Paraneptunicella aestuarii: one gene and its partner. The protein of the gene in region 1 interacts with the protein of each later gene in a pairwise test. Links are inferred from orthologs where the notes say so. Each region holds a gene or a part of one and is shown in the gene's direction. Other genes may lie near its edges.

Region 1 (17,186 bases):
TTTTGAACGAAAGTTAAGTGCTGAATCCAATAAAAATATAACGTTTTTAATCGTCCCTTGTTACTGGCTACTGGATGCGTAACGAGGATTCAAAACTAGACAATTGGTTGGGAACTATGTCCAAGATGAGCAAGAGAAATATTATTGCTTCTACTATTTTGAGTGCATTCGCGCTCAGTAGCAGCCCCGCAGTCTCTGCAGATCCTCTTATCAACCTGCAAAAAGAGGAAGCGAAAACGAACGCTGCTGCAATCCAATCCCAGAAGCGTATCGATAAGCTCTATGAGCAAACTCAAGACCTATTAATTGAATATCGTCAAGTTCTGGACGAAACCGAGAACTTGAAAGTGTATAACGACCATGTCGCTGGATTGGTTGCAGACCAACAGGACGGCATTAACGCATTGCAACGTCAAATTGACAGTATCGATGGCGTTAAAAAAGGCGTTGTACCTTTGATGTATAAAATGATTGACTCATTGGATCAATTCATTGATTTAGACGTGCCAATTAATCATGAAGAAAGAAAAGCTCGCGTAGCAAAATTACGTGATCTAATGGGCAATTCAAACGTTTCTACTTCTGAGCAGTTCAGACAAGTATTGGAAGCTTATCAGGTTGAACTTGAATACGGTTCAAGCATCCGTGCTTATCAGGGTGATTTGAACTACAACGGTACCAATATTGCTGTTGATTTCTTCAACCTGGGTCGTACAGCGATGGTTGCATTGTCACTTGATCAGAAAAGTGCATGGGTTTGGAATAATGATTCCAGAGCTTGGGAACAACTAGGTGATGAATACCTGGGTTCTGTTGTTGAAGCTGTGAAAATGGCTCGCAAGATCGTTCCTGTTAACCTAATCAAGATGCCTATCCGAGCTGCGGAGTAAGTGACTATGAAGAATTTGTTGAAACTACTATTAGTCAGTGGAACTGTAGCTATGGCAGCTGCATCTGCACAGGCCGCAGATTCACTTGATGCACTTCTGGAAGAAGTGAAGAAAAACCGTGTTTCTGAAGCACGTGTTAACAAACAACGTGAAGCTGAATTCCAAGCTGCTCGTGCAGACAAGCAAGCTCTGTTAAACAAAGCTCGCGCGGGATTGAAAGCTGAAAAAGAACGTGGCGATCGTTTGAAGAAGCAATTCGAAGAAAACGAAGTTACCTTAGCTAATAAAGAAGTTGAACTGCAAAATGCAGTAGGCACTTTGGGTGAGATGTTTGGTGTTGTTCGTCAAGCCTCTGCTGAAGCTTACGGACGTATTTCAACCTCTATCGTAAGTGCTCAATACCCTGGTCGTGCAGACTTCCTTGAAAGAATGTCTAATGAATCCAAAGGTCTTCCTAACATTAAAGAATTGGAAGATTTGTGGTTCGCACTTCAAACTGAAATGACTCAATCAGGTAAAGTTTCTCGCTTCACTACTGAAGTTGTTAGCCTTGACGGTGGCTCAGAGCAGAAAGAAGTGGTTCGTATCGGTACTTTCAACCTGGTTAGTGCCGAAGGTTACCTGACCTATAAAGATGACTTGAAACAAGTTCAGCCTTTAGGTCGTCAACCTGATGGTTACATGGTTAATTCAGCTACTGGTTTTGCTACAGGCGGCTCTGGTTTAGAAGCGGTTTATATCGACCCTTCTCAAGGTCAAATCCTTGGCTTGTTGACTGCTAAAGCAACCATGATGGAAAGATATCATGCAGGTGGTTTGCCTGGTTATGTTATCACTGTCATGTTGGCTATCGGTTTGTTGATTGCTCTGTATAAGATCATCGTTCTGACTGTGATGAGCGGCGGTATCAGAAAGCAATTGAACAACCCTCAAAATCCTTCTACTTCAAACCCTCTTGGCCGCATTTTGACTGTTTATGAAGAAAACAAAAATGCAGACACTGAGACTTTGGAATTGAAACTGGATGAAGCTATCTTGCGTGAACTGCCTTCAATTGAAAGTGGTATCAACCTGATTAAGATTCTTGCAGCTATCGCCCCGTTACTAGGTCTACTAGGTACGGTAATCGGTATGATTGCAACCTTCCAACAAATCACATTGTTCGGTACAGGTGACCCAAGAATCATGGCGGGAAGTATCTCGATGGCGTTGGTAACAACGGCTCAAGGTATTATCGCAGCATTACCTCTAATTCTTCTGCACAGCGTTGTTGCAGGTCGTAGCAAATCAATTGTTCATATTCTGGATGAGCAAGCAGCTGGTATCGTAGCTGCTCGCGCAGAAGGGGAGAAAGCATAAGATGTTATTCCTGATAGAACTATGGGAATCTGTCAGGGATTTTATCGCTACTGGCGGTGACGTTCTTTACGTTGTCGCACTTGCGCTCTTCCTTATGTGGATATGTATGATTGAGCGCTTCTGGTTTTTGAATGCTGTATTTCCTAAATTGCAAAGCAAAATTATTGCAGATTGGGATCAGCGTTCAGATACCACTTCCTGGTATGCGCATAGAATCCGTGACGCTTGGATTTCCGAAGCGTCCGATAAGTTAAGTGAGCGTGTATTGTTAATTAAAACTTTGGTCGCCATGTGTCCTCTTATTGGACTATTGGGTACTGTAACCGGAATGATTACCGTATTCGAAACGATGGCAACTCAAGGCACTGGAAACCCTCGCCTGATGGCTGCGGGTATCTCCATGGCAACAATCCCGACTATGGCGGGAATGGTTGCGGCCTTGTCAGGACTGTTTTTCAGCACTCGTCTGGAATCGAAAGTCAAGATGGCCAAAGAGAAGTTAGTTGACAGTTTGCCTCATCACTAGAGAGATTTTTATATGGCTCGTAAACATCGTGCAGAAGAAGAGGATGCAAGTATTGATATGACACCGATGCTCGACATCGTGTTTATCATGCTTATCTTCTTTATCGTGACAACCTCCTTTGTGAAAGAGGCTGGTATTGAAGTTAATAAACCTGACGCTAGTAACGCAACCAAGCAAAAGTCAGCAAACATCTTTATTGCGATTAATGAAGATGGCGACGTTTGGATGGATAAACGCGAAGTAGATGTTGAGCGTGTACGTGCAAACATTGAACGTATGCTTGCAGAGCAACCTACTGAAGTCGTAATCATTCAGGCTGATGAAAAAGCAGAGCATGGAAAGGTGGTTGAAGTGATGGATCAAGTAAAAGCTGCAGGTATTTCCAGGATTTCGGTAGCAGCAAAAGGTGGTTAATATGGGACGTCTAATAGTATCTGTATTATTAGGTGCCGCAGTAACTTTTGCCTTGTTCGTGTTGATGGCAACGTTAATTGCTAATTCACAGCGTCCAGCTGATGAAGTGCCTCCAACACCGGTAATTGATATTGTAATGGATGAGCCGGATAGCGCCACAGAGGTACGCCAACGTGTTCCGCCTCCGCCTCCACCTCCGCCACAACAGCCTCCTAAAATGGAGCCTCAGGAACCTGACTCAGCTGAGCCAGATCCAGGTGCGGTTTCATTTAATATGCCAGGTGTTGATCTGGGTGGGAATTCCATTGATATTGGTTCTCCAGGTGCAATGCAAAGGGATGGTGAAGCGACACCAATCGTAAGGATTGAACCGCGTTATCCAATTCAGGCTGCGCGTGATGGTAAAGAAGGTTGGGTAAAACTGTCATTTACTATCAATGAGCTTGGTGGGGTAGAGGATGTTGAAGTTATCGACGCGGAACCTAAGCGTATCTTTGACCGTGAGGCAAAGCGTGCACTGAATAAATGGAAGTACAAGCCTAAGATTGTAGAAGGAAAGCCTGTTAAGCAATTCAATATGAGAGTTCAATTGGACTTCAAATTGGAGGCTGGTTCATGATCATGATTAAGAATCAAAAAAGTCCTTTGATCAAATGGGTGGCATCATCGCTATTGGTTGTAGGTTCGTTATCTATGAATACTGTAATGGCACAAAGTTTGGCCGTTGAGTGTCCTGGATACAAACAAGGCCCAACCAAAATCCCTGGGCAGCGTGTGGGTAAAAAAGTTCAAAGAGCTTTTGAAGCATACAATACTGATCAGATCGAAGAGGCAATTGCAATTTTGAAAGAAATTGAATCCTCTGACGATTTTGATCAAGCGTATGTATACCGTTTTTTAGGTAACCTGTTGGCTGCCAAAGACGGTGAAGGTAAGAATGCTCTTGATTACTTGCTGAAAACTGTTCAGACCAAAGTGTTGAATGACAGTGAACATGCATCAACGTTACGTTTGGTTGGTGACCTCAATATGCAGGAAAAGCAATATGGGGAAGCGATCAAGTGGTATGACGAATGGATGAAATTCACATGTAAGGAAGATGCAGACATTTACACTCGTCAGGCGCAAGCGTTCTATGAAACCAAGCAATTGGCTAAAATGATCGCACCTGCTGATAAAGCAATTGCGTTATACGACAAACCTAATAAGAACCCTTATGTTCTTAAGATGACGTCGTACTACGAGCGTAAGATGTATCCTGAAACTATTAAGGTAGCGGAACAACTGGTTAAGATGTTCCCTGAAACCAAGCAGTGGTGGACTCAACTAGGGTTCTTCTACATGCTGGTTGAAGATTATGCTAAAGCCTTACAGACATTTGAATTGGCTTATACACAAGGTTATTTGGAAAAAGCGTCAGAGATTAAAGCATTAGTTCAGCTTTATGCGACTAACGAAATTCCATATCAATCTGCTGTATTGCATGAAAAATTCTTGAAGTCTGGATTGTTGAAGAAAGATGCATCAAATCTGTCTGCCATTGCAAACTCATGGCATAGAGCTAAAGAACATATGAAAGCGGCGACCTATTATGGTGAAGCTGCTGCTCTAAGTTCTGATCCGGAACACTATCGTAAGCAAGGTACTTTGTTGCTAGGCGCAGAGAAGTATCCTCAAGCTTTAGACGCTTTGCAAAAAGCACTCGATTCTGGTTCCAAGAAGGAAGGCGCTATACACATGGCGATGATGGAAGCTTATTTCTATCAAGGTAAGTTCAAACAGGCATATCAGCACATTCAAGAGGCGAAGAAAGATAAATCGACGGCTCGTAATGCTGCAGCTTGGGAACCTTACGTTAAGGAAAAAGCGAAAAATCGCGGCATCAAACTTATATAGAAAAAGGCTCTTCGGAGCCTTTTCTTTTTTGCGTTACCCAATCCCATATCTTAGATACCTTTCACGTTATATTGTTCACAGTCATGCATTTCAGGCATAGAATTTACCAGATTCTTTGCTAGTATTAATTGGCTTGCCTGATTCCCTGCTCAATTCCTTGCGATGCCAAGCTGTTGAACGGTTTTATTGTTTAGGGAACGCTTGCAAGAATAAAAGCGTATTATTTATTAAATAAATACGTTTTTAATGAAATTAAAAAAATAAAGCTGAGGTCTACTCACTTGGACACGTCGCTAGGCGTATAACGAAACATGACTCTCGTATAATTGTTTAGGAAAAGAATATGAAACAGGTTAAGAAATCGAACATTGCTTCTGCTGTTGGTGCTGTTGTACTAGGTTCATTGGCTACTATTTCGGTAGAAGCAAATGCCAACCTTTTTGCGATGAACAGTCTTGATGCCGGTTATATGCAAACTGCCGCCGAAGGTAAATGTGGCGAAGGTAAATGCGGCGGTAAGGAAGCAGAAGGCAAATGTGGTGAAGGTAAAGTGCATCACGAAGGCAAATGCGGCGAAGGCAAGTGCGGTGAAGGCAAAGCCAAGCACGAAGGTAAATGCGGCGAAGGCAAGTGTGGTGAAGGCAAAGCCAAGCACGAAGGTAAATGCGGCGAAGGCAAGTGCGGTGAAGGTAAAGCCAAGCACGAAGGCAAATGCGGCGAAGGCAAGTGCGGTAGCAAAGCCAAAGAAGGAAAATGTGGCAAGGACAAAGCTAAAGAAGCTAAATGCGGCGAAGGTAAGTGCGGCGGTCAAGCTTAATCTGTTTTTGATTTGTGCTAGCAAGGCCGGTTATCCGGCCTTTCTCATAGTTGATATGGATTACAACGCAAGAATATAAATGAGAATTGAGTGAGCAATGAATAATTTATCTGGTGTGGGCCTGGGGCTGCGTAGAGAAATGCTCCGCGAGTTGTGCGGACAGTTGCCTGATACGGTCGATTTTTGGGAAATTGCTCCTGAGAACTGGATCCCTTTAGGTGGTTCTTATCATAAGGTTTTAACTCAATTTACCAAAGCTAATAACTTTGTAGCTCATGGCCTATCCCTTTCAATTGGAAGCCCAGATCCTCTGGACATTAATTTTGTGAAAGAGGTAAAGCATTTCCTCAATCAGCACAATATTCTCTATTACAGCGACCACTTGAGTTATTGCTCTGGTAATGGTCATTTGTATGATCTCATGCCCATCCCTTTCACCGAGGAAGCGATTCACTACGTGTCGGATCGCATCAAGCAGGTTCAGGATATATTGGAACGCCCGTTATTGATGGAAAATGTGTCCTACTATGCAGCCCCAGGGAAAGAGCTAACTGAACTGGAGTTTACTCAAGGCGTATTACAGGAATCAGGATGCCTGATGCTGCTGGATGTGAATAACATCTATGTTAACTCAGTCAATCATGGTTATGATGCCGAGGAATTTCTGGCCAACTTGCCTACCGATAGAATCGTATACGGGCATATCGCTGGGCATTTTAATGAGGCCGAAGATCTGATTGTTGATACTCACGGCGCAGATGTGGTTGAACCAGTATGGAAGCTGCTGGAAAAAGCTTATGAGATCCATGGCGTTTTTCCAACCTTACTGGAACGTGATTTCAACATACCGCCAATAGCTGAATTACTTTTGGAAGTTGAACAGATCCGGAAAATTCAGCACCAATATCAGCAAAGTGAAATAAAAGGTACGATAAAAAATGCAATGAGGAGCGCATGATGCAAGCGTTTCAACGGGTTCAGAAGCAGTTTGCCGACCATATTCGTAACCCCGATAGCAATCCGCCTGTTGCAGGATTAGAAGAAAGGCGTCTTAAGATCTATCGAGAGCTGTTTTTCAATAATATTCGTGGCTTTTTAGACAATGGCTTTCCTGTATTGGCGAGCCTTTACCAAGAAAACGCATGGCAACAACTCGCCAGAGATTTCTTTTCATCCCACCATTGTCGCTCCCCTTATTTTGTTGATATCAGTAAAGAGTTTGTGGAGTTCCTGAGCAACGAGTACCAAATGCAGAACAGTGATCCTCCCTTCATGGTGGAGTTAGCTCACTATGAATGGATTGAGCTTGCCTTAAGCATACGTATTTTGGAGCAACCATTCTCAGTATGGGACGGGCAATCAGCGGTATCCAGTTTGTCTTTTTCACCTCTTGCCGAGTTATTGAGCTATCAATTCCCGGTACATCAGATTTCCGAAGAGTTTCAACCTTACGAAAGCAACGGAACCACTTATTTGGTGGTAAACAGGAAATTGAATGATGAAGTGAAGTTTACCGAAGTGAATGCACTTTCTGCACACTTGTTAACCTTGGTTAAGCAGTATGAACACATTCCTGTGGAAGAATTAATTCAGCAATTGATACAAGGGCTCACACAATTTCCAGAAGAACAGGTTCGCCAGGGAGCGCTACAAATTATTGAGCAAATGCTGGTAGCAGAAATACTTCTACCGGAATGAATAATCTGAGGTAGCAATACCGAATTGTTACCTTGGTATCATCCTCTATCATTGCCTCATATTCGCATTTGCATTACCATTGCGCTCCACAGATAATTCAGGGGAAGTTGTTCCCCCAAGCAGTTTTTGGGAGTTAAAAATGCAACACGAAGAGCAAAGTCAGGCACCTCATGATCCTTTCAACTTCACCTATTTCTTTATTGCTGTAGCCGTACTACTTGCTATGCCATTGATGCACGTTATTCTTGGCTGGCTAACTTTTTATCTGTAATCAAGCACAGCTAATGACACCAGAGGCGCATTATGTCCGCAGAATTGGTTAAAGCCGCGATTAAGACGGTGCCTGATTACCCGAAACCGGGCATTCAGTTTAGAGACGTAACCAGTTTAATGCAGGACAAAACCGCCTTTAAACGCGCTATTGAGTTGCTGGCTGAGTTCTACTCTGGTTATGAGTTTGACCAGATTGCCGGCACAGAAGCTCGAGGTTTTATCTTCGGCGCACCTCTTGCCATTGCATTAGGTGTTGGGTTTGTTCCCGTTCGAAAACCCAATAAATTACCTCGCAAAGTCATTTCAGAGCGCTATGAACTGGAATATGGTTCAGACATGCTGGAAATGCATCACGACTCTGTCTTTCAGGGTGAACGAGTATTAATGATTGATGATTTGTTAGCGACAGGCGGCACTATGCTGGCTACGGCTAACTTAATTCGTCAATTGGGTGGCGTGGTTGAGCACGCTGGATTTGTTGTCTCGCTACCAGATTTAGGTGGTGAAACGAAACTTGCAGAGAATGGAATAAGCTGTCGATCTATCTGCCAGTTTGAAGGGGATTGAAGCAATAATGGGTTATCAGGTTCTCGCCAGGAAGTGGCGACCTCGCAAATTTTCCGAGTTGGTAGGCCAGGAACACGTCATTGCGGCGATATCCAGCGCGCTGGATAATAATCGTCTTCACCATGCATATCTTTTCACTGGTACTCGAGGGGTAGGTAAAACCACGATTGCCAGAATCTTTGCCAAGAGCTTGAATTGCGAACAGGGAATGGGTTCAAATCCTTGCGGACAATGCCCAACCTGTAAAGAGATTGAGCAGGGCAATTATGTTGATTTATTAGAAATTGACGCTGCGTCTCGTACCAAGGTCGAGGACACAAGAGAGTTACTCGACAACGTTCAATACAAGCCCACAAGAGGCCAGTACAAGGTTTATCTCATCGACGAAGTCCATATGCTATCCAAGCATAGTTTTAATGCTTTGTTGAAGACCCTGGAAGAACCGCCTCCTCACGTTAAGTTCTTATTAGCCACTACTGATCCGCAAAAACTGCCCGTAACCATACTGTCTCGTTGCTTGCAGTTCAGTTTGAAATCGCTGACTCGTGAGCAAATTTTCCATCAGTTACAGCATATTTTGCAGGCTGAAAATATTCCTGCTGAAGATTCCGGATTACAGGAAATCGCTCGTGCAGCACAAGGCAGTATGCGTGATTCACTGAGTTTGACCGACCAGGCGATTGCGCAAGGTAATGGTCAAGTGACAGCACAAGTCGTTGCCGACATGTTGGGCTTACTGGATCGTAATGTTGTATTAAAGCTGTTGAATGCCATTATCAAGAAAGATAAGCATACAGTTTTGGGTTTGGTGGAAAGCTTGTCACTGCAATCCCCTGATTATGCGCAGGTGCTTTCAGAGCTGATGAGTTATTTGCACCAAGTGGCATTGACTCAATTTGTGCCCGATGCCTGTAAATTGGAAACCCACTCTGCCAAGGCGGTATTTGTTTTAGCTAAAAATATCACGCCAGAGAATGTCCAACTTTTGTATCAAATCGCCTTACAAGGTCGCAAAGATATGCCGCATGCCATAGACGGGCGTGTGGGATTGGAAATGACCTTGTTAAGAATGCTGGCTTTCGTTCCTGAAAATGACAAGCTGGATACAACAGAACTCAATGCCGTTGAAGCAGAAATGGCTGATTTAGCTGGCGCAAGATCATCCATGTCTTTGGTTGAGAATGTTGCCCAACAGTTACTTGAACAAGCTAAAGCCTTTTCTTCGCAAACACCAACACCGAGTTCAACACCACCTCCTGCTTTAAATGAAAATAGTGAGGTGAGTGCAGACGTCCCAAAGTATGACAGTGCTCCAGAGACAAGCGCAGTTGAGCCAGTTATCTCTGAATCGAATGAGCCGCAACAAGCAGACTCTGTTGATGGAACTGAGTTAGCTGCCGATGCTTCTCAGTCCATTGAACCTGAAGCGACTACTCAGGTTCAGCCTGAATATCATTCACAAGGCGGGTCATTACTTGATGATCAAGTTGATGCTCAACACGATGAGCCAGAGATGGACACATCGCTTAATTTTGGTCTTTTTGATGAAGAGTCTGATGGAGCTGAAGAAGTCGAATCAGAAGAAGTAGAATCAGAAGATGAAGCTCAGCTAGTAGAGAGTTTGCAGTCGGAACAAGAAAGCTTGTTGGCTGAAGCCAGTGTTATTCGTGAAAACGAATTTGGAACCAGTGCTATTGCTTCAACAGAAACCAATGAGTCAGTCTTGGCAGACGAAAAGCAAGAGCAGAGCATTCAAGCCGAGCTTGTTACACAACAAGAGCAGGCGACGCAACAAACTCAAAGCACAGAAGATGAGCAAACAACGTCTGATGTTTCTGAACAGGTAGTGTCCGCTCAAAGCGACGATACTCCAGTCGTAGAGCAAGTCGAACAGCCGCAAGAGCACACCTCCTATGACAATAATATCTCCTATGAATATAGTGAGATGGATATGCCATTGGAGCCCATGACGGACGAAGAATTTGTTCATCTTGATAGTGCTCAATATAGCCAGCATTTTGAAAGCACTTCCTATTCTGCACCTCAGTATCATGAGGAACAGATGGCGACAGATTCTACTACTTCTCTCCCTGCGGAGTCGGAGTCTGAAAATGGCACTTCGACTTCCAGTTTCCTGAAAACTGAAGAATTACTCGCGCTGCGTACTCAAATTAATGATGTGGTAGCAGCAGATAATAAAACCGAAGACAAAGAAGAATCATTATTTGATAACCCTGCGGAAAGACTCTTTGCCAGAAAAAGCACAGAGCAACAAACGCCAGAAAATCAGAGTGAACAAGGCTCATTAGCACAATCTCAGTTTGAAAATGCCTCGATAGACGACGATGATGACTTGCCGCCATTTGATTTAGATGATGGGCAAGCGAGTTCAATGTTTGTTTCTGATTTCAATCAACCGACAGAGGCTGATAAAAAAAAACTGAGCGTTGATGAAGTCCCGTTTAATGCTGATGTCACACATGAGCCTACATCTACAGAGAGTGCGACAGCAACGTCGATAGAGGCGCTTGAAATTGCGCCTAACGACCCTACATTAACCGTGCTTTCAGATGAAGAAGACTCTGATAAAGCGGATGACGAAAATAGTATCAGTGATATCAATGGTGTTGTCGAATCTGAGGCCGGATCGTCAGTTGCAGTTGATGTGGACTTTGATATTCCTCACCGTTTGTCTGACGGCAAGAAGGTGGAATATGCCAAGCAATTGGACACATGGAGTCAACTGATAGACGAGATGAATTTACCTGGCTTAACCAAGCAAGTGGCCATTCACAGTATGTATCAGAAGAATGGCGATAAAGTGAGTCTGGTTTTGGCAGAGGATAAGGCTCACCTAATGAGCCCATCGACTCGAGAGTCATTGACTGAAGCGCTTGCCAACGTATTACAGCAAGACGTTTCATTGGAAATTAGCACGGGTGAAGTGAGTGACACTCCTTATGCCGTGCAACAAGCAATCAATAATATGCGTTTAGCTCATGCCCATAAGTTCATCCAGCAAGATGAGAAAGTGGCGATGCTTTGCAACGAGTTCGGCGCACAAGTCATTAACGAAAGTATTAAACCCAGATAAGAGAGATAGATTATGTTTAAAGGCGGAATGGGCAATATCATGAAGCAGGCTCAGCAAATGCAAGAGCGTATGCAAAAAGCCCAGGAAGAATTGGCAAACCTTGAAGTCGTTGGAGAATCTGGTGCTGGTTTGGTGAAAGTAACCATGACCGGCAATCACAACGTACGTAAGGTTGAAATTGACGACAGCCTGATGCAAGAAGATAAGGAAATGTTGGAAGACTTGTTGGCCGCTGCGGTTAACGATTCTGTGCGTAAAGTACAAGAAGCCAATCAGGAAAAGATGTCCCAATTGACAGGTGGTATGCCTATGCCTCCAGGTTTTAAATTCCCTATGTAATAGGTGAATGAAAAACTGCATCTATTCGATACCCAGATAAAGAGCCACAATGAAATTTAGCCCTCTTATTGATGATCTCATCACTCAATTAAAGTGCTTGCCCGGTGTTGGAGCAAAAACAGCGCAGCGTATGGCGTTTCAGCTATTGGAACGTAATCGTGATGGTGCTCTTAAGCTAAGCAAGGCGTTACATGACGCAATGGAGCATGTGAAGCATTGCAATCAATGCCGCAATTTCACTGAGGCCAATCTGTGTGATATCTGCGCTAACCCCATGCGTCACGACAATGGCATTTTGTGTATTGTTGAATCGCCGCAAGACGTGTTGGCTATTGAGTCTTCTTCGGAATTTAAAGGCCGTTATTTCGTTTTGATGGGGCATTTATCACCGATTGATGGTGTTGGCCCCGCTGAAATCGGTATTCCAGAGTTAACAGAATTACTGCAATCCAATGATGTGAACGAAGTGATTCTGGCGACCAACTTTACGGTAGAAGGCGAAGCGACAGCGCATTATATCAGCGACTTGTGCAAGTCTTTGAACGTCGTTGCTACACGGATTGCCCGAGGCGTACCTATGGGCGGTGAACTTGAATACATTGATGGCAGCACACTAAGTCATGCCTTCCAAGGTCGCAAGCAACTGGATTAGCTTCTTTTATTCTCTACGGGAGGTGTATTTTTTACCTCTCGATTTCTTCGCTTCTAATAAATCTCTCTGATCTGAAAAATAACCGCAATGTTGCTGTTGATTTTGTCATAACTGCCCCTATCTCGGACGTTGATAGTTTGTTGTTCGGTGCTATTCGTCGTTAATGTTGTCGTGAATACACTTGAACAGCGATAACCTAAAATAAATCTCAATGTGCAAATGAATTTAGGAGCAGCTTAAGCATGGCTGAAATTGCCCATAAAGAAACTCATGGTTTCCAGACAGAAGTAAAGCAACTTCTGCATTTGATGATTCATTCTTTGTATTCCAATAAGGAAATCTTCCTTCGTGAATTGGTCTCCAACGCTGCTGACGCAGCCGACAAGTTACGTTTTAAGGCTTTGTCTGACGATTCTCTTTATGAGAACGACGGTGACTTACACGTTAAGCTTTCTGTGGATAAGGAAGCTGGAACATTAACCATTGCTGACAATGGTATCGGCATGAGCCGTGAAGATGTCATTGAGCATTTGGGAACCATTGCCAAATCTGGTACTGCAGAATTCTTTAGTAAGTTGTCTGGTGACCAAGCCAAGGACTCTAAACTGATTGGTCAATTTGGTGTTGGTTTTTATTCGGCGTTTATCGTTGCAGACAAAGTGACGGTTCGCACTCGACTCGCCGGAGCAGATGCCGCTCAAGGTGTTGAGTGGGAATCGGAAGGCGAAGGTGAGTTCACTATTGCAGAAATTGATAAAGCCAATCGCGGTACGGAAATCATCCTGCATCTACGTGATGATGAGAAAGAATTCCTAGATAACTGGCGCTTGCGTTCCATTATCGGCAAATACTCAGATCACATTTCTATTCCTGTCAGAATGTGGAAAGAAGAAATTCCTGAGAGAGATGGTGAAGACGGCGAGAAAATCCCTGCTATCCCGGGTGAGTGGGAAAGTGTAAACAAAGCTACTGCGCTTTGGACTCGCGATAAGTCGGAAATTACCGACGAAGAATACAAAGAGTTTTATAAGCATATTTCTCACGATTTTGGTGATCCGGTTAGCTGGTCTCACAATCGCGTAGAAGGCAAAACGGAATACACCAGCTTGTTGTATATTCCGGCCAAAGCCCCGTTTGATTTGTGGAATCGTGATCAGAAAAACGGCCTGAAACTTTATGTACAGCGCGTTTTCATTATGGACGATGCTGATCAGTTTATGCCGAGCTATTTGCGTTTCGTGAAAGGTTTGCTGGATTCCAATGATTTGCCATTGAACGTGTCCCGTGAAATCTTGCAAGACAACAAGATCACGCAAAACCTGCGTCAGGGCTGCACTAAGCGTGTTCTGCAAATGTTAAGTTCTTTGTCACAGAATGACGCTGAGAAGTATCAGTCTTTCTGGTCAGAATTCGGTAACGTATTGAAAGAAGGACCAGCAGAAGATTATTCCAATAAAGAGAAAATCGCCAAACTGTTGCGCTTTGCTTCTACGCATAACGACAGCGATGCGCAAACCGTATCCTTGTCTGATTATCTTGGTCGTATGAAAGAAGGTCAGGATAAGATCTACTATGTGACTGCCGATAGCTATCAAGCTGCCAAGAATAGCCCTCATTTGGAAATCTTCCGTAAGAAAGGCATTGAAGTCTTGTTGATGTATGATCGCATCGACGAATGGTTGATGTCTCATCTGAGCGAATTCGAAGAGAAGCAATTCCAGTCAATTGCTCGCGGAGCTCTGGATTTGGGTGAAATGGAAGATGAAGAGAGCAAGAAAGCTCACGAAGAAGCCGAGAAGCAGGTTGAAGGGCTGACAGAGCGCGTTAAAACGGCGTTGGGCGATGCGGTGAAGGATGTTAAGTTCACACACCGTTTGACCGATTCTCCTGCTTGTGTTGTGGCAGATGAGTTTGGCATGAGCACGCAAATGCGTAAGATGATGCTGGCGGCGGGGCAAAATGTACCAGAAATTAAATATGATCTGGAACTTAACCCTGAGCACCAATTGGTGAAAATGTTGGCTGATTTGCAAGACGAAGAACAATTCATTAAATGGTCTAAAGTTTTGTTGGATCAGGCGGCACTTTCTGAGCAGGGTAATTTGAAAGATCCCGCCAGTTTTGTGCAAAATCTTAATAGCTTGTTGATGGATCTCGCCAAATAATCAAAATAAGCTAAATAAATAATGTCAGGCGGATGGCTAGCCATCCGCTCTGGCTCATAGATCCAGAGCAAATTATCTTTAACTTTTTTCCCTCCAGTTGTTGACACAGACCCCAATTCTTCTAAAGTGGCTGCTTTCATTTTCAATTTGGCGTCAATGGTTTTGAGTCCGCGAATTTCTTCGCCCGAGACTCGGTAGCAAAACCAACGCATTAGCTAAAAGTGCGTCTATTTTGCGTACTTGGGAGAAACTACAACTATGCGCATTATTCTTCTTGGAGCGCCAGGTGCAGGTAAAGGCACTCAGGCTCAGTACTTGATGGGTAAATACGGTATTCCTCAAATCTCGACTGGTGACATGCTGCGCGCAGCTATCAGTGCAGGATCCGAGTTGGGTGTTGCTGCCAAAAAAATTATGGATGAAGGTAAACTCGTTTCTGACGACATCATCATTGGTCTGGTGAAAGAGCGTGTTGCTCAGGACGACTGTGCCAAAGGTTTCTTGCTTGATGGTTTTCCTCGTACCATTCCTCAAGCCGATGCGATGAAAGAAAATGGCATTGATGTAGACCACGTTATTGAATTTGATATCGACGATGAAATTATCGTACAACGTATGGCGGGTCGTCGTGTTCACCCTGGTTCTGGTCGTGTTTATCACGTTGAATACAACCCACCTAAAGAGGAAGGTAAAGACGACGTAACAGGCGAAGAGTTGGTTATCCGTCCTGACGACGAAGAATCAACCGTAAGAAAGCGTTTGGCGGTTTACCATGAGCAAACCAAGCCTCTTGTTGATTACTATCTGAATGAAGCGTCACAAAATAATTGCCAGTACCACAAAGTAGACGCCAGCGTGGCAGTTGAATCTGTGAATGCAAAACTGGACGAGTTGTTGGGTTAATACCTCAATCCCTGGATGAATTTAAAAGCCGCTTGTAGTTGACGCTGCAAGCGGCTTTTTCGTTTTGTTTGAACAAGAGAAGAGCACGTTTATATGAGTTTGCAGTCGTCACTGGCATTTGTACCAGGAACCATGTGCGATGAACGCTTGTGGCAGCCTGTGGCTGAACTATTGCAACCGGACTATGCATCACATCATGTTGCTATTGAACGTTGCTCCAGTCGTGCTGAGATGATGGACACGGTTGCCAAAGGGGTTGAATTGGTATCTCAGCAAGGCGGAGGTGAGGGGGCGAATCTCATTGGTTTTTCAATGGGAGGCTATCTCAGTTTGTCGTACGCTTTGCAACATCCAGAGAAAATACAGCGCTTGGTGTTGGCTTCTATTTCGGCTAACCCTTTGCCTGAGCATGAAATGACCATGCGTCGTAAAAGCCTGGAATGGTTAAAGGATCATCGCTATGGCGGTATCGCGCGAGCGCGTTTACAGCAGTTTGTTCACCCTTCCCGAATGTTTGATTCTCGGTTAATCAATACGATCAAGGCCATGGATAATGAGCTTGGGCATGATGTATTGGAAACTCAGGTACGAGAGACCAGCGAGCGGGAGCCGTTAATGTCGCGTTTGAATGAATTAACTTGCCCGGTGTTGATATTAGGCGCTGAGAACGACGGTTTGGTGTCGGTCGAGGATTTAGAGTCGATGGCGCAGGCTTTCCCTGATGCGCAATTACATGTTATTCCAGAGAGCGGGCATATGTTGCCTTTGGAGCATCCCCATGAAGTGGCTGACATTATTCGAGATTTTTTATCGAAAACATAAATCTAAAACGTGTCAGATTATGGTGATTTGTTGTTATAGTGGCGGCGATACTAACAATATCGATAACAACAATAATGTAGGAATACGCTATGAATATGACGTTAATCGCCACACCCATCACCGCTTTCTACGCCGGTTTGCTCGGCGCTTTATATTTATATCTTTGCTTGCAGGTTATTTTCCAACGTCGCGAAAAGCGCATTGGCTTGGGCGACGGTGGAGATAAATATTTTTTGCAGGTGATGCGGGTTCAAGGAAATTTTGCTGAATATGTGCCTTTGGCGTTAGTGATGATGTTGATTGCCGAAATTAATCAGTCTCATGAACTTTTGCTGCATGGGGTTGGAGTGACATTGTTGCTTGGACGATTGTTACATGCTTATGGCATTCGCCGTAATCCTGGAGTTACCTGGCAACGCTTCTATGGCACTTTGGCGACCTATATTGTATTGCTGGTTTTGATAGGGTTGAATTTGCTTGTTATCTACTAAGTTGAGATAGGCTTTCAAATACAAAAACGCCCAGCATTCGCCGGGCGTTCTTGTCACTTTTTTAAAGGGCACCAAATAACAATCACTAAGAACAAAAGAGAGAACACATTCGAGAACTAATTCTCGATAAGATTGCTGCCAATCTCAATGCGTCTTGGTTTCAGCGCTTCCGGGATAACACGTTCCAAATCAACATGTAGTAACCCGTTTTCCATGTCTGCTGTGAGCACTTTTACATGAGCACCCAACTGGAATTTACGCTCGAAGCTGCGCTCGGAAA
Region 2 (15,166 bases), 2.6 Mb from region 1 along the record:
ACTTCATTTTTGCTTGTCAGTTAACATAAAAATTAGCTTGTAATTTAATCAGTTAAATGAACTTTAATATTTTGGCTTAAGTGCCAAGCTATTACGCTATTTTCTTTGTTTATTGATATTTAAGGTAATTAATTGGGCGGAGTGCGTTCTTGATATTGTGTTTGTGACTTTAGTCGATTAGTGAATGGTGTTGCTATTTAACGTATTGATATAAATAAATTATTTTTCATTTTCTTATCTGCTTTTAATGCATTTTCTCTGTAAAAACAAATAGGCTTAACTCTCATTTTGTTACCAAAAATGATACGTAATAGAGAAGTCATAATGGGTTTGTGTATGTAAAAAAACCGTCTTTAAACAGTCAAAAATCGAATATATAATGCGCAAATTGAATAGCCGAGAATGTACTGGATGTGATCACAAGTATGTGAAAAGGGTACGTTGTAGTCTTGGATGATTATCATCAACTTCCTAAAAAATCCTTGCAGTAAAAGGACTTTCCTCGACCAAAAAATGGTCAATCTCTTAAATACGTGAATAACTAATTTCCAGACCGGAATTTTTTTATTAGTTATGCCGTTTTTGAATATTACTTAAAACCCGATTTCCGTGCATAAACATGCGTGGACAGAAAAAATTTGACCATTTATATTTCTTATTAAAACAAATACAAAAGTATTAATAACAATAATATCAATTAAAAAAACAAGTGTTGCTGTAGGAGAAACAAATATGAAAACTAACATCAAGAGCATTGCGTTTGCTTTAGTAAGCACCGTTTTTACTGGCCTCACGACGAGTGCTTACGCTGACGACATTAAAGTTTATTTCAACCATGATGTGAATTTGCCGGCGATGAAGGCTAATTTAGAGAATGAGATCATTAAGGTGATTAATTCTGCAAATTCCACCTTATATATGGCTGTTTATGATCTGGATTTGCCAGGTATTGCACAGGCAATGGTGGCTGCAAAAAACCGTGGCGTTGATGTTCGTTTTATTACCGATGAAGACAATATTGCAGGTGAAAACGTCGAAGCATTAGGTATTCTTGATGCTGGCAATATTCCCTGGATTGATGACACTGAAAACGGCAGTGCAGGATCCAAAATCCAACACAATAAATTCATTATTGTTGATGGCGCTCGTGTATTAACGGGAAGCACTAACTTTACTCAATCCGGTATCCATGGCGATTTGGATGCGACTGGAAACCTGATTAGTGCAGGTAATGATAATCACATTGTGGTGATTGAATCACAGCAACTTGCTGGTGTGTATACCACTCAGTTCAACATCATGTGGGGTGATGGTGCGGGTGGTGCTAAAGATTCTTTGTTTGGTTTGGGTAAACCTGATCATCAGATGGAGACGGTTTATACCACTAATGACAACATTCGTATCGACGTTCAGTTCACACCTCAATCTCCTAGCCTGTTTGCCGGCTCTACGTTAGAAAACATGGTTAACTATGTTGCATCAGCAAAACAGCGTATTCGCCTGGCTCAGTTCGTTATTAGTGCTCAGGATGTTGCTGATGCAATGAAAGGCAAAAAAGAGGCGGGTGTTGATATCCAGGGGATTGGCGATTCCAGCTTCTTCTTCCGCTATTACTCAGAGTTTATGGATATGTCGGGTCAGCAGGAATTGAACACTAATGGAGTCTATGAAACCGATTCTTATACCGGTGCACCTAATAACCCTTGGCAGAATACCGCAGATGTAAGAGTGGCGAATATGGATGGTGGCGACAAATGGCACCATAAATACATTATCGTTGACGACACGGTCTTGACCGGCTCTCATAATATCAGCGGTGCAGCCGCGTTTGGTAACGACGAGAACGTTGTGATTATTCATGATTCTCAAACTGCCGCAGAGTTTGAAGGTCATTTCAGCCGTTCATTTTGCAATGCCGGCTCTGGCGGTTCCTGTGGGGTGACTTATCAGGGCGGTACTTGGGACGGTGTTGCTCTCTCTGCCGATGAGGTGGCGACTGTTCTTGAAATAGTTAACTATGCAACGCTTGAGCAATTGGATATTCAAGCCGCTATGAACAGACGTGCTGTTGATAATATTTTGGCAGCTCGCACTATTACCAGCATGGATCAGCTTGCAGCAGTATCTTATGTCGGTACAGCGGCAATGCAAGCTCTGAAAGATTACATCCCGGTCTGGTTGTCGTTGTAAACAGTTTCTTTATTCAAAATCGATGAATGTGTTTGGGGCTTTTTAAGCCCCTTTTTTTGATCTTAAAACTGTTTTAAAGAGAAGGAACCCGGCTTAAATGATCTTCTGCCCAGATGTTACGCATACTGGCTTCTGAGATGTTGCCACCAGAGAGAATCACCAATACTCGTTTTGGTTCAGACTGTTGTTTCAACCATTCGACAACACCACCCATACACATGGCACTGGTCGGTTCAACATGAAGCTTCAACAAGTGTTGCAGCCATTGTGTCCAATAAGCGATATCGTTTTCATTGACCTCAAAAAAGCCATCCAGCTGTTGTATATAGGGGAAGGTAATATTGCCGACCGCCGGAGTTGCTGCTCCATCGGCCAATGTCACGGGCGTTTCGGTTAAGCTTTGAATGCTGCCTTTGCGGCGAGATTCTGCGGCGTCATTGGCGTTTAGTGGCTCACAGCCTATTACTTTGGCTTTGGGTGATAAGGCGCGCGTTGAAATGAAAGTGCCCGATACCAAGCCGCCACCACCACAGGGGGCGAACACAGAATCTACATCACCGATTTCCATTAGTGCTTCAAAGGCTGCTGTGCCTTGGCCTGTAATAATATCTTCATGATTAAACGGTGGGATCCATACTGTGCCCGGCTCTTGGCTGGCTTCCTGAACTGCGGCATCGGCTTCAGCTCGGGTGGCAAAACGTCTTACTTCTGCGCCATAGCTTTCAGTTGCAGCGGCTTTCACTGAGGAGACATTCTGAGTAGTGAATATGGTGGCAGGTATGCCATAAAGCCGGGCGGCGTAGGCCACTGCCTGGGCATGATTGCCTGAGCTATTGGCGACGATCCGTTTCGGGAGCGAATCTGTTTCCGCTAATTTGGTGACGACATTGACCGCACCACGAATTTTAAATGCCCCGATGGTTTGTAAGCATTCAGCCTTGAAATAGATTTCGTGCCCCAGCCACTGATTCAGCAATGAGGATTCAACAACAGGTGTTTCATGAATATAGGGTGCGATACGTCTATGAGCCTGCACTATGTCTGCGATGCTTAAATTCGACATTTAAAGAGATTCCTTTGCTAATTAACCCGTGCTCAGTATGTTGCTCCGAAGCGCTTAGTGCGCTTCGGGATGCAAGTTACGATCAAAGAAATTGGTGATGGTTTTGTACAAATGGATGCCGGTTTCCTTGCCACGAATACTATGCTTCTTACCAGGGTAATCCATCACTTCGAACGGCAGGCTCAGATCTTGAAGGTGCTTATACAAACGAGTGCTGTGAGTGAAAAGCACGTTGTCGTCAGCCATGCCGTGGTAAATCAACAGCTTGCCTTTAAGGTTCTTGGCATAAGGGAACACGGATGAATTGGTGTAGGCATCGGCATTGGTTTTAGGATTGCCCATGTAACGTTCGGTGTAATGTGTGTCATATAATAACCAATCGGTCACTGGTGCGCCGGAAACGCCGGCAGAAAAGTAGTCTCCCGCTTTGAACATTGCCATCAAGGCCATGTAGCCGCCATAGCTGTGACCATAAATACCAATTCGTTGCTTATCAACATAGGGAAGGGTATGCAGGAATTTCACGCCAGCAACCTGGTCTTGAACTTCAATTTCGCCCATGCGCTCGTAAATCGGTTCTTCAAAGGCTTTGCCGCGATAGTTGGAACCGCGATTGTCTACCGTAAACACGATATAGCCTTTGTTTACCCAATGTTGCATTAGCAAGCCGCGCTGCTTATACCATTCATTGGTAACGATTTGCGCGTGTGGGCCGCCATATACAAAGACGATGACAGGGTGTTTGCCTTTAATTTCTTTCGGCTTCCATAAGCGGTAATGCAAGGTAACGCCATCCTGGGTTTTAAACTTGCCAAATTCCGGGGCAATCCAGTTCGCCATATAAGGATATAAAGGATGGCCTTCTGTTACGGCGTTTTCATGTAGCCATGCAACTTGTTCGCCGTCTGCTTTATGTAAGCTGACTTGCGGAGGTGTATTCACTGTCGAGAAATCATCAACATAGACGCTGGCATCGTCGCTGAATGCGATTTTATGGAAGCCGCTACGCTGACTGATTCGAGCCAGTCCTGAGCCATCGAATCCAACTTTGTACAGGTGTTCTTCGATTGGCGTATCAACGCGGCCGGTGAAATAAAGGGTTTTGCTGGCTTCATCTACAGCTGCAATTTCATTCACCACCCAGTCGCCTTTAGTGAGCTGTTTAACCAGGCTACCGTCGTTATTGTGCAGATAGATATGTTTAAAGCCGTCTTTTTCCGACAACCAGATAAATTGCTCAGTGGAATTCAGGAAACGTAGGCCGTTATGCAGGTTGACCCAGGTGTTGCTTTTCTCTTCTAAAAGCTGTTTTTGTTTCCCGGTTTTGGTATCAAAGGATCTTAACTGCAATGTTTTTTGATCGCGGCTTTGCCATTGATAGGTGAAGTGCTGGTTGTCGTTCATCCAGTTTCCGCGAGCAAAATAGATATCTTGCTCTTTACCCATATCAACCCAATCGGTTTTACTCGCCTTCAGGTCGTAAATAGCCAGTGCAACCTTGGCATTGGGTGTGCCTGCCCGGGGGTAACGCTGTTCGATCATCTTGATGCTGTCAGCATAGATTTCACTACGGGTAATGATCTCAACCGGGGTTTCGTCAATTCTGGTGAAGGCGATTTTTGACTCGTCTGGAGACCACCAATAGCCAGTCATTCGCTCCATTTCTTCCTGTGCGACAAATTCCGCCATGCCGTTTTTGATGTTACCACCACCCTCTTTGGTGATAGGGAATTCTTCACCCGATGCGATATCCATCACGTATAGATTTTGCTCTCGAATGTAGCTGATATAGTGACCTTTAGGGGAGAACTGGATGTCGGTTTCGAATTCCGGCGTATTGAGCAAGCGCTTGGCTTTTTCGTCACCAATGCGGTAGTAGTATGCGTCGCCAGCGAGTGGGAAAAGCAATGCTTTACCATCTTTCGACCATTCGTAGTACATGATGCCACTACCGTATTCTCTCATGCGTTCACGGCGAGCTTTTTCTTCATCAGAGAGCGATTCGTTGCCTGTGTGCAGGTCGTCAGCGTCAAACAATAACTGGGTTTTGCCACTGGCAATGTTGTATTCCCATAAATCATAACGCTCGTAATCATTTTCTTTGCCTTGAATAAAGGTGATACGTTGCCCGTCGGGTGAAACTTTAAGGTTTTGCGGTGCTGTGCCATCTAAAGCGGGGGAACCATAAATACGTTCTATGGTGAGTTGCTCTGAGTAACCATAGCCAGAAAAGGCCAGGCCGGTGAGTAAAGAGAAGATAACCGTTTTATTCTTCATTCCTGCATCCGTAATCTGAAATCATAATCTGCGTCCCTTCACTTTATTGTGCCTGTCATTAGATGGCTGTATGGATTAATCAGTTATTAATCGAAAGATGAAGGTGGACGCGTTTAAACATAGTTTAATCATTGTGCCTGCAATAATGAAGATTCTCTTACGGGATGCAAGGACAATTCGGTATTCCTGTTGAACAAAGTGTAAAGTATTGTCAAAAAGCCGTGTTTTTGTCTGGATAAGGAAAAATATGCCTAATAATGGTTTCCAATTTAAACAGTTTTTTATCGCTCATGATCAATGTGCCATGAAAGTGGGCACTGACAGTATCGTGCTAGGAAGCTGGGTTGAATTTCATCAAGGGCTGTTTTCTGGCGAGGCAAGAAGCAATGCCGATCAAGATGATGGGAATCGTGTAATCAACCTGTTGGATATCGGTACGGGAAGCGGTTTGCTTGCCGTCATGATGGCACAAAAGATTGCTGAATATAGTCAAACGCATCAGGTCGACATACTTCCTTATATTCAAGCCATTGAACCAGATGAAGCCGCGTTGCTACAAGCTCGTGAAAATATGGCAGCAAGCTTATGGAAGGATTGGTTTCAGCTTCATCATGGACGTATTCAAGACATTGCTTTCCAGCCAGCTTCCATGGATCTGATTGTTTGCAATCCTCCTTATTTTCAATCGCAACAGATGAGCCAAAACGATATTAATGCTGAGCGGTTTAGTCAGCAACGCAGAATGGCGCGTCATCAAGACTCTTTATCTTTGCATGAACTGGTGAATCAAGTGGCTCTTTTGCTAAAGCCTTCTGGTGAGTTTTACTGTGTTTTACCTTATGAACAAGCTGAGGACTTTATTCAGATATTGGCTGAGCACTCTTTGCATATAAAAAGTCGGCTATCTGTTAAGGCGACCAGCATGAAACCTGTTAAGCGCATTATTTGGCGTGTCGTTAAGGAGCCGCCAACGGATGAAGTGCAAGAGCTGGAATTAGTGATCCACGATGCCAGTGGTGGATACAGTGATGATTACATTAAGCTGTGTCGCGCGTTTTATGTGAATTTTTAGATGATTATAGTGAAGAGGAAAGTAGTAAAAGAAAAGGAATGACAGGTAGACACGAGCTAACAACATCTACCTGGGTTTTGCGTTAATTAAACGAAATCTTTCACGATGTGTTTTACAGAGCGATGATAGAAAGGCAGGCTAACATTTGGATCAACATTATCTGCTGGATAACCAAATAAACCGAAACGATTACCTTTACAGTGACTAACAACCACCACATGCTTGGGTTCTTCATTTAAACTGCCGCGAAATGGGTCAATGACCGGAATCACATAGTTCTTAACTTTAATTAACCCAACACGGCGCTTGTCTCTGTACATAAAGCTGTCAAAGACTGGCTGATCCAAAATGGCATATACAGCAAATTTGGGGATCTGAATTGGCACATTTCGCCAGTGTAGCTGGACAATCTGTAAATTCTTCACCAGATCTGACATAGCGTCGGGTAATTGAATTTCGCGCATAACCGCCTCTCCTCAATATTAATACCGCAGGCTACGGCTTCCAGCCATTTTTCACCTCTTAAAACCTATCGAGTGATAGATTTGTTAAAAGTTCATTTTTGTAACTTTTACGTTATTAAATATAGCAAGGCAAATAATTATTGGAACTAATAATTGCACAAAAATTAATTAACCCGAGTGGAATAAAATCGACATTTTTAATTTTTTATGACAGGTTATTTTTTATTAAAAAAATAAATACTGTTTATCTTTCAAATGGATAGCTTGAAAATTTTAATTTTAAACATCCAAACGAAATCATCTATAAATGAATATTTTTATAATTTCTTGGTTAAATTCAGGATTATTTTGCGACTAAAGTATAGTAATCAAATTCAGTCATTTTCTTAAATCCCAACTTTTCATATAACGCTTGAGCATTAAAATTGTTTTTTGCTGTGGCTAATTTTATGGAAAGCGCTTTTGTTTCTATTGCGTGCTCTCTTGCTGCGCCGATTAATGATGTTGCGACCCCCTGTTTGCGAAACGATTCATGGACATATAGGTCATTCAAGATCCAAACGTTGCGCATGGCAACCGATGAAAAACTTGGATAAAGCTGTGTAAATCCAGTTCCCTTGCCTGAATTGTCCAGTGTGATAAAAAACACAGAATCTTCATTTTCCAGGCGTTGCGCTACAAATTTACGTGAAGCTTCGATATTTGTTGGTTGCTGATAGAATTGACGATATAAATCAAAGAGTTCGCTAAGCTGAGATAGGTCATTAAGATTGGCTTGTCTGGTGTTCATGGGGAACCTTAAGGTAGTTTTAGGTTGCGTCCCCCGTTGAGGGCAAGAACCTGTCCAGTAATATAGTGGTTGGTGAGCAAATAAAGTACAGTTTGGCTAAAGGTTTCTGCGCCCGCTTCGACACCTAATAGGGATTTTTGCAGTGCCTTGTGGCGATATTCTTCATCATCGGCATCATTAAAGATAATCATGGAAGGCGCAATGCTGTTTACCCGTATTTTGGGAGCCCATTTGCGTGCAAATGAACGGGTCAGATTATCCATCGCCGCTTTCGAAGCAGCATAGGCGATATGCTTTTCACTGCCCGCTTCTGCAACAAAATCGCTAACGTGGATAATGTTCTCTAGCGTTTCATGAAAATGCGCCTGCAAAGCCAGATTGATTAAATAGGGCGCTTTGGCATGAACTTGCATCATGGCATCAAATACAGATTCGGGTTGCTCCAAACTATCTCGATGCCAGCTTGAAGCATTATGGATAATGGCATTGAGGTTTGGGCATTGTTGTTTGGCAAGCTGAATGAAGTCTTTTACGCCCTGATCGGTACTGAAGTCGGCGAACAAGCATTGCACGCCCTGTTGTTGCAACATTTTTAGAGAATCATGCTGGGTGCGATAGGTGATCGTGACTTGATAGCCTTGTGCAACCAGTGCTTGCGCGCAGTGTAATCCTAAACGCTGAGCTGCTCCTGTAATAAGAAGGTGTTTCAACAATTGCTCCTCATTCCTCATTTAATCAATGTGCCAGCTCAGGCTATTGAGCTTTTCAGTCGTTCTTGAGCACGTCTTCAACCGCATCCATTTCAGCCAGAATCTGATCTACCCAAATAGCGATGCGCTCATCGGTTTTATCGAACTGAGTTTCATCATCAAGGCTTAAGCCGACAAATTGAGAACCATCTTCGGTCAGGGCTTTGGAGGCGTTAAATTCATAACCTTCAGTAGGCCAATATCCAATAAAATGGCAGCCTTGAGGAGCAATTTTGTCGTGTAACATGCCAATAGCATCTTGGAACCAGTCCGGGTAACCTTCTTGATCACCTAAACCATAAATTGCCACGATCTTGTCTTGCAGATTCACCTGTTCGATATCATCCCACTGCGATTCCCAGTCTTCTTGCAATTCGCCAAAGTCCCAGGTGGAAATGCCGAAAATGATGATGTCGAAAGCTTCAGCTTTCTTTAAATCCACATCTTTAATGTTGTGAACAGAAACTCTGTCATTGCCATTACAAGCTTCTTTAATTGCTTCCTGAATTTTTTCTGCTGCCATTTCAGTGTAGCAAGTGGTTGAACCGTAAAATAAACCAATGGGAGTTGCTGAATTTGACATAGTCTTTGAATGATAAAAAACGTGTTGCGATAAATTATGGTGCGCGATTGTAACATGGTTGAGCAAATAAACACTGCAACGTGTTACTATTCTTAGACTCCTGAAATATAACCACTTTAATTCTTTTATGACGCGTCCAGATCGCCGAGTTAAGCCTCGTAACCTATCCGAATCTAATGCTGAAATAATAGAGCAGTTTATCGATTCGTTATGGCTGGAAAAGGGGTTAAGTAAGCACACACTTAGTGCATATCGTACGGATTTATCCAAATTCGCTGAGTTTTTGAAAGTCAATCAAGGTGCGAGTGAGTTATGTGATATTCAAGGGGGAGATATTAATCATTATCTGGCTCAGCGCTATGAGCAGGGATTTTCTGAGCGCAGCACTGCGCGATTTTTAAGTAGTCTCAGAGCCTTTTTCAAGTGGCTGCATGAACAGCAAATGCGGGAAGATAATCCACTGTCTCTGATCCATAATCCCAAGCTTTCCAAACCCTTGCCTAAAGTGATATCCGAAGCACAAGTACAAGACTTACTGGAAGCTCCACTTTATGAAGAAGACAGCGTGCAATTGCGCGACAAAGCAATGCTCGAACTGTTGTATGCCTCTGGTTTGCGGGTATCTGAATTAATCGGTTTGTCGCTGAATCAGGTGAGTTTACAACAAGGATTGATTCGGGTGACGGGTAAGGGAAATAAAGAACGTTTAGTGCCAATGGGAGAATTGGCGATTGAATGGATCAATGAATTTTTACGTAAAGGACGCCCAGATTTGCTAAAAGGACGTAGCGATATTTTATTTCCCAGCAGCCGAGGCACAATGATGACCCGGCAAACCTTCTGGCATCGTATTAAGTATTATGCTCAAAAAGCCAATATCGACTCGCGAATTTTATCGCCTCACACACTTCGTCATGCGTTTGCTACTCACTTGTTGAACCATGGCGCAGACTTAAGAGCGGTACAGATGCTGTTAGGGCATAGCGACCTTTCCACAACGCAAATTTACACTCACATTGCCACGGAGCGCCTACAAAAACTGGTTACAGAGCATCATCCCAGAGGGTAAATTTAAAGCTGAACAAAGAGTAAAGGCAAGCTAAGCAAACGACCTAAACCAAAGCTGAATACTATAAGTAATATGTTAATTTGCGTAGAAATCCGTTCTCTGCGGAAATATAATGCCAAATCTTGGGTCTAATACTTTGAATATTCATGTTTAGACAACAGCAGATACAACGAGTGGTACAACACCACGTTAATCGGGATTTTTTATGCAAATCATAACTCGTGTCATGGCTTTGGTATTGGTTGCTTTTGCCTTTGTGGCTCAAGCGCAAGAAGTAGCCGCCGTTGACGGTAAAACAGCCGTTAAAGAAAAAATTGAAAACCTGTTGAAAATGGACGTTATCAGCGTTACTCCATCACCCATTGATGGCTTATATCAAGCGATGACCGAACGTGGTTTGTTTTATGTCAGTGCCGATGCCAGGTATTTTGTTCATGGGCGCATCTTCAACCTTGATGAAGGCATGCGCAATATGACAGAAGAAGCGCTTTCCGGAGCTCGCCTTGATGGTCTTAAAGCTTTCCAAAACGACATGATTGAGTTCAAAGCTAAAGATGAAAAATATGCTGTAACCGTATTTACCGATATCACATGTGGTTACTGCCGTAAGTTGCATAACGAAATGGACGAATATAACAAGCGTGGTATCACTGTTCGTTATTTGGCGTTTCCTCGTGGTGGCCCTCAAAGCCAGGGTTTCAGTGATATGCAGTCAGTTTGGTGCGCTAAAGATAAGCAGGCTGCTTTGACCGCTGCTAAAAATGGTGGAGAAGTTGAACCTGCTGTGTGCGACGACAAGGTTCATGAAGAATATATGTTTGGTCAGCAAGTGGGCGTAACCGGTACTCCTGCCATTGTTTTGGCTGATGGAACCATGATGCCAGGCTATCAGCCGGCTGCTCAACTTGAGCAACTGCTGAGCGCAATGTAGTTTTAACCTGACTTTATAGCATTATTAAATCTTGAATATTCAACAACGCCCGTCTGTTACGACAGATGGGCTTTCTTCTGATTTACACCCTGTCATTCAACAAATCTATGCCCGTCGAGGAGCATTAACTGACGCTGATGTGCAGCGAACTACTTCTCATTTACAGCATTATCAAGGCTTGAAAGGTATTTCCGAAGCAGTGGCTATTTTGGCGTCGGCCATGGCTGAGCAGAAGCATATTATGGTGGTGGGTGATTTCGACGCCGATGGCGCAACAAGCACTGCTCTGGTCATTCGTGCTCTTAATCAATTAGGCAATAAAAAGCACAGTTATTTGGTGCCGAACCGATTTGAATTTGGTTATGGTCTGAGCCCTGAAATTGTCACCATGGCGTATGAGCAGGGCGCAGAGCTAATTATCACAGTAGATAACGGCATTAGCTGTATTGAAGGTGTGGCGTTGGCAAAACAGAAGGGAATGTCGGTAGTGATCACCGATCACCATTTACCCGCTGAGCAGCTACCCAATGCTGATGCCATAGTTAACCCCAATCAATCCGGTTGCGAGTTTGCCTCTAAAAACCTTGCCGGAGTGGGCGTTGCTTTTTATCTCATGATGGCATTGCTTCGACATTTGCAGCAGTCGAACTGGTTTGCCGAGCGGCAAATAAGCCCGCCTAATCTAACTAATCTGCTGGATTTAGTGGCTTTGGGTACGGTTGCTGACGTAGTGAAACTGGACGGCAATAATCGCATTTTGGTACATCAGGGCATTCAACGTATTCGAGCCGGGCAATGTTGCGCGGGGATTAATGCCATGTTGCAAGTTGCCAAGCGGACTAACTCCGATATCGACGCTTCGACAATGGGCTTTGTGTTAGGCCCTCGACTCAACGCCGCTGGGCGCTTGGATGATATGTCTTTGGGCATCCAGTGTTTGCTTACCGATGACGAGTACACGGCGATTCATTTAGCCAGCCGTTTGGATAGTTTGAACAGTGAACGCCGTGAAATTGAATCCAGTATGCAAAAAGATGCAGACGCATTTTTGGCGCAGTTTGCTTTAGGCAATGACACCATGCCAAGTGGCATTGTGCTTTATGAAGAAACCTGGCACCAGGGTATTATTGGTATTCTAGCCGGGCGTGTTAAAGACAAGTACAACCGACCAACTGTGGCAATGGCGTGGCAAGACGAAACCACCTTAAAAGGCTCTGCTCGCTCTATTCCCGGTGTACATATTCGTGATCTGCTGGACGAACTCTATAATCGCTACCCCGGCATTATTCAGAAATTCGGTGGTCATGCCGCTGCCGCTGGTTTAACCATTAATGCAGATAAACTGGCGGCATTTATTAAAGTCTTCGACCAGTTATGTGAAGAATTTCTTGAAGGCATGGAATTGCAGGATGTGATTTTAAGTGACGGCCAGCTACAGAAAGAATGCTTTAATTTACCCTTTGCTCAGCAACTAAAGGCCGCAGGCCCTTGGGGACAAGGTTTTCCTGAACCTGTATTCGATGGTGAGTTTCACATTGTGCAGCAGCGACTGGTGGGAGCCAAACACTTAAAGCTGGTACTGCGTAGCGAACAGGGCGAGGTTGTTGACGGTATTATGTTTAATGTTGATTTGGACGTATGGCCTAACGAAGCTCAGAAAGCACAAGTGGCTTACAAGCTGGATATCAATCGCTTCCGCAATAACGTTTCTTTGCAATTGATGATTGAGGCAATCGAGCCTGTTTAGGGGCTCAAAGCAGGAAAAATCATGGCAACCGAGACACAAAAGTTATTGGCGAAACATCAGAAGCTGATCCAGTCAGATGGTCGAAAAGTAATATCTCATGTGCAACGTGAAGATGGTGAATGGATACAACACACCTTAATGTTGGAAGGGATGGAAGTACCGTTTAAGTTTAAACGCAAAAAGAAATATCAGTCGCTAAAAGGCGCGCGGGTCAACCTGATCTACTATCCTGAAACCGAAAATGTTGCCGGGATGGAGTTTGAAATGATGAAAGTGGTGCGTTTAAAGCGGACTTAACTGTCTGTATAGAAGGCACTTAAAGGCCAACAGACTCAAGAGTAAGAGATTAACGATTGTGAGTATTCGTTCTGGTGAACCTGTTACAGCGACGCTCTATGTTTTACATAGTCGGGCATACCGTGACACCAGCGCTATCATAACGGCCTTATCTGAGGAATTTGGCAAAGTCACTTTTGTTGCCAAAGGCATTCGGAGTAAGAAGAATGCCAAAATTGCATTATTGCAGCCGTTCGTTTCCCTGAGTGCGCAAATCTATGGCAGAAATGAGCTTAAGAATTTAGCCAAGGTCGAAGCGTTAGGCATAGGACTATCGCTGTTCGATACCCGATTATATTCCGCCATGTATTTGAACGAATTACTAATGCGCTTGCTGCCTGTTGAAATGCCTTGTCCTGATATTTATCGACTCTATCACCAAGCGTTGCAAAAACTGGTTCATGGCAGTGATATTGAACCTGTTTTAAGAGAATTTGAAATCGCCTTATTGCAGGATTTAGGCTACGGTATGGAGTTTCATAGCGATTGTATTACTGGTGATGAAATTCAGCCGGGAGTATTCTATCGCTTCGATTTGGAACAGGGGTTTAGCGCAACAGGCAATAATCAACCCAATGCGATTATTGGACAGGTGTTACTGAACATTGGTCAGCAGCAATGGGACACGGAAACCTTAAAGGTCGCTAAGAAAATCGTGCGTTTGGCTATGGCTCCGTTACTGGGAAACAAGCCGCTAAAAAGCCGGGAATTGTTTAGTCGGCCAGCCGGGCAAGTATCGAATTCGTCTGTTCAGCAGACAAAAAATGAATAACCGTGTATCTGTGGCAAAGTACATTGATAGAAGATTAAAAGATGCAAGTCAGTAGAAGGCCACAGCAACAAATATTGAGTTAATCGCAAAATAAGAAAAGGCATACTCACACATGAAAGACATTCTATTGGGCGTCAACATCGACCACATTGCCACATTACGTAATGCGCGTGGCACCAGTTATCCTGATCCTGTTCATGCTGCAGATATTGCTGAACGAGCCGGTGCCGACGGCATCACGGTTCATTTACGTGAAGATCGTCGTCATATCGTTGACCGAGATGTGCGTATTCTTGCTCAAACCATCAATACCCGACTCAATCTGGAAATGGCTGTCACCGAAGAAATGATTGGTATTGCCTGTGAAGTTAAGCCGCGTTTTTGTTGTTTGGTGCCAGAAAAGCGCGAAGAGTTGACCACTGAAGGCGGGTTAGATGTGGTAGGTAGTTTCGATAAAGTGAAAGACGCCACGCAAAGATTGATGCAAGCAGGTATTGCCGTATCCCTGTTTATTGATGCTTCTCATGAGCAAATTGATGCTGCTAAAGCAACAGGCGCTGAATATATTGAAATCCATACCGGACATTATGCCGACGCGACTACAGAAGAAGCACAACTCGCCGAGTTAGAGAAAATCACCGAAGGTGTGCGTTATGCTCATAATCTGGGCATTAAAGTGAATGCGGGTCACGGATTGAACTATCATAACGTAAAACCCATTGCGGCTTTGTTCGAGATTATTGAATTAAACATCGGGCATGCCATTATCGCTCGCGCCGCTTTTGACGGCCTGGAAAAAGCAGTGGCGGATATGAAGCGCCTAATGTTAGAAGCAAGAGCCTGATAAGGGCTTTGCTTCCAGCAAATATCAACAGCGTGAACTTTCAATAAGAACAAACGGAAAAATCATGGCGATTGTAGGTATTGGTACCGACATTGTTGAAATAGCTCGTATTGAAAAACAGCTTGTTAAGTCAGACCGATTAGCAAAGCGAGTGCTTACTCCCAATGAGCTTTCCGTGTTTGAAAATCATGGTTTCCCCGCTCGATTTCTGGCAAAGCGTTTTGCTGCCAAAGAAGCTGCGGTGAAAGCGATCGGCAATGGTATTGGCAATGGCGTGTC

What was found.
Region 2: the proteins of recR (region 1) and recO interact in binary tests that used the Escherichia coli proteins (3 or more experiments, as listed by UniProt). The link is inferred for Paraneptunicella aestuarii from one-to-one orthologs.

The regions. Positions count from the first base shown.
Region 1 is NZ_CP074570.1:3,596,234-3,613,419, reverse strand. The notes cover bases 10,760-13,723. They hold recR (recombination mediator RecR), read left to right. Parts: upstream 10,760-11,922; coding sequence 11,923-12,525; downstream 12,526-13,723. Other genes in these bases: htpG (molecular chaperone HtpG), read left to right, coding at 12,768-13,723; KIH87_RS13695 (YbaB/EbfC family nucleoid-associated protein), read left to right, coding at 11,547-11,873; dnaX (DNA polymerase III subunit gamma/tau), read left to right, coding at 10,760-11,534. In the rest of the region: KIH87_RS13750 (DUF3450 domain-containing protein), read left to right, coding at 126-890; KIH87_RS13745 (MotA/TolQ/ExbB proton channel family protein), read left to right, coding at 897-2,249; KIH87_RS13740 (MotA/TolQ/ExbB proton channel family protein), read left to right, coding at 2,251-2,775; KIH87_RS13735 (ExbD/TolR family protein), read left to right, coding at 2,788-3,189; KIH87_RS13730 (energy transducer TonB), read left to right, coding at 3,191-3,808; KIH87_RS13725 (tetratricopeptide repeat protein), read left to right, coding at 3,811-5,085; KIH87_RS13720 (HvfA family oxazolone/thioamide-modified RiPP metallophore), read left to right, coding at 5,429-5,902; KIH87_RS13715 (HvfB family MNIO-type RiPP peptide maturase), read left to right, coding at 6,000-6,860; KIH87_RS13710 (HvfC family RiPP maturation protein), read left to right, coding at 6,857-7,600; KIH87_RS19440 (hypothetical protein), read left to right, coding at 7,740-7,871; apt (adenine phosphoribosyltransferase), read left to right, coding at 7,904-8,440; more of dnaX, read left to right, coding at 8,448-10,759; more of htpG, read left to right, coding at 13,724-14,690; adk (adenylate kinase), read left to right, coding at 14,949-15,593; KIH87_RS13675 (alpha/beta fold hydrolase), read left to right, coding at 15,687-16,415; KIH87_RS13670 (MAPEG family protein), read left to right, coding at 16,505-16,906; KIH87_RS13665 (Hsp20 family protein), read right to left, coding at 17,023-17,186. UniProt on the Escherichia coli protein: May play a role in DNA repair. It seems to be involved in an RecBC-independent recombinational process of DNA repair. It may act with RecF and RecO.
Region 2 is NZ_CP074570.1:1,023,691-1,038,856, forward strand. Bases 12,433-15,166 are described here. They hold recO (DNA repair protein RecO), read left to right. Parts: upstream 12,433-13,290; coding sequence 13,291-14,043; downstream 14,044-15,166. Other genes in these bases: recJ (single-stranded-DNA-specific exonuclease RecJ), read left to right, coding at 12,433-12,935; KIH87_RS04320 (hypothetical protein), read left to right, coding at 12,957-13,232; pdxJ (pyridoxine 5'-phosphate synthase), read left to right, coding at 14,156-14,887; acpS (holo-ACP synthase), read left to right, coding at 14,952-15,166. In the rest of the region: KIH87_RS04265 (phospholipase D-like domain-containing protein), read left to right, coding at 733-2,190; KIH87_RS04270 (serine/threonine dehydratase), read right to left, coding at 2,264-3,253; KIH87_RS04275 (S9 family peptidase), read right to left, coding at 3,308-5,530; KIH87_RS04280 (tRNA1(Val) (adenine(37)-N6)-methyltransferase), read left to right, coding at 5,778-6,602; KIH87_RS04285 (hypothetical protein), read right to left, coding at 6,689-7,066; KIH87_RS04290 (GNAT family N-acetyltransferase), read right to left, coding at 7,410-7,856; folM (dihydromonapterin reductase), read right to left, coding at 7,865-8,569; flavodoxin FldB, read right to left, coding at 8,622-9,188; site-specific tyrosine recombinase XerD, read left to right, coding at 9,316-10,257; bifunctional protein-disulfide isomerase/oxidoreductase DsbC, read left to right, coding at 10,463-11,188; more of recJ, read left to right, coding at 11,220-12,432. UniProt on the Escherichia coli protein: Involved in DNA repair and RecF pathway recombination.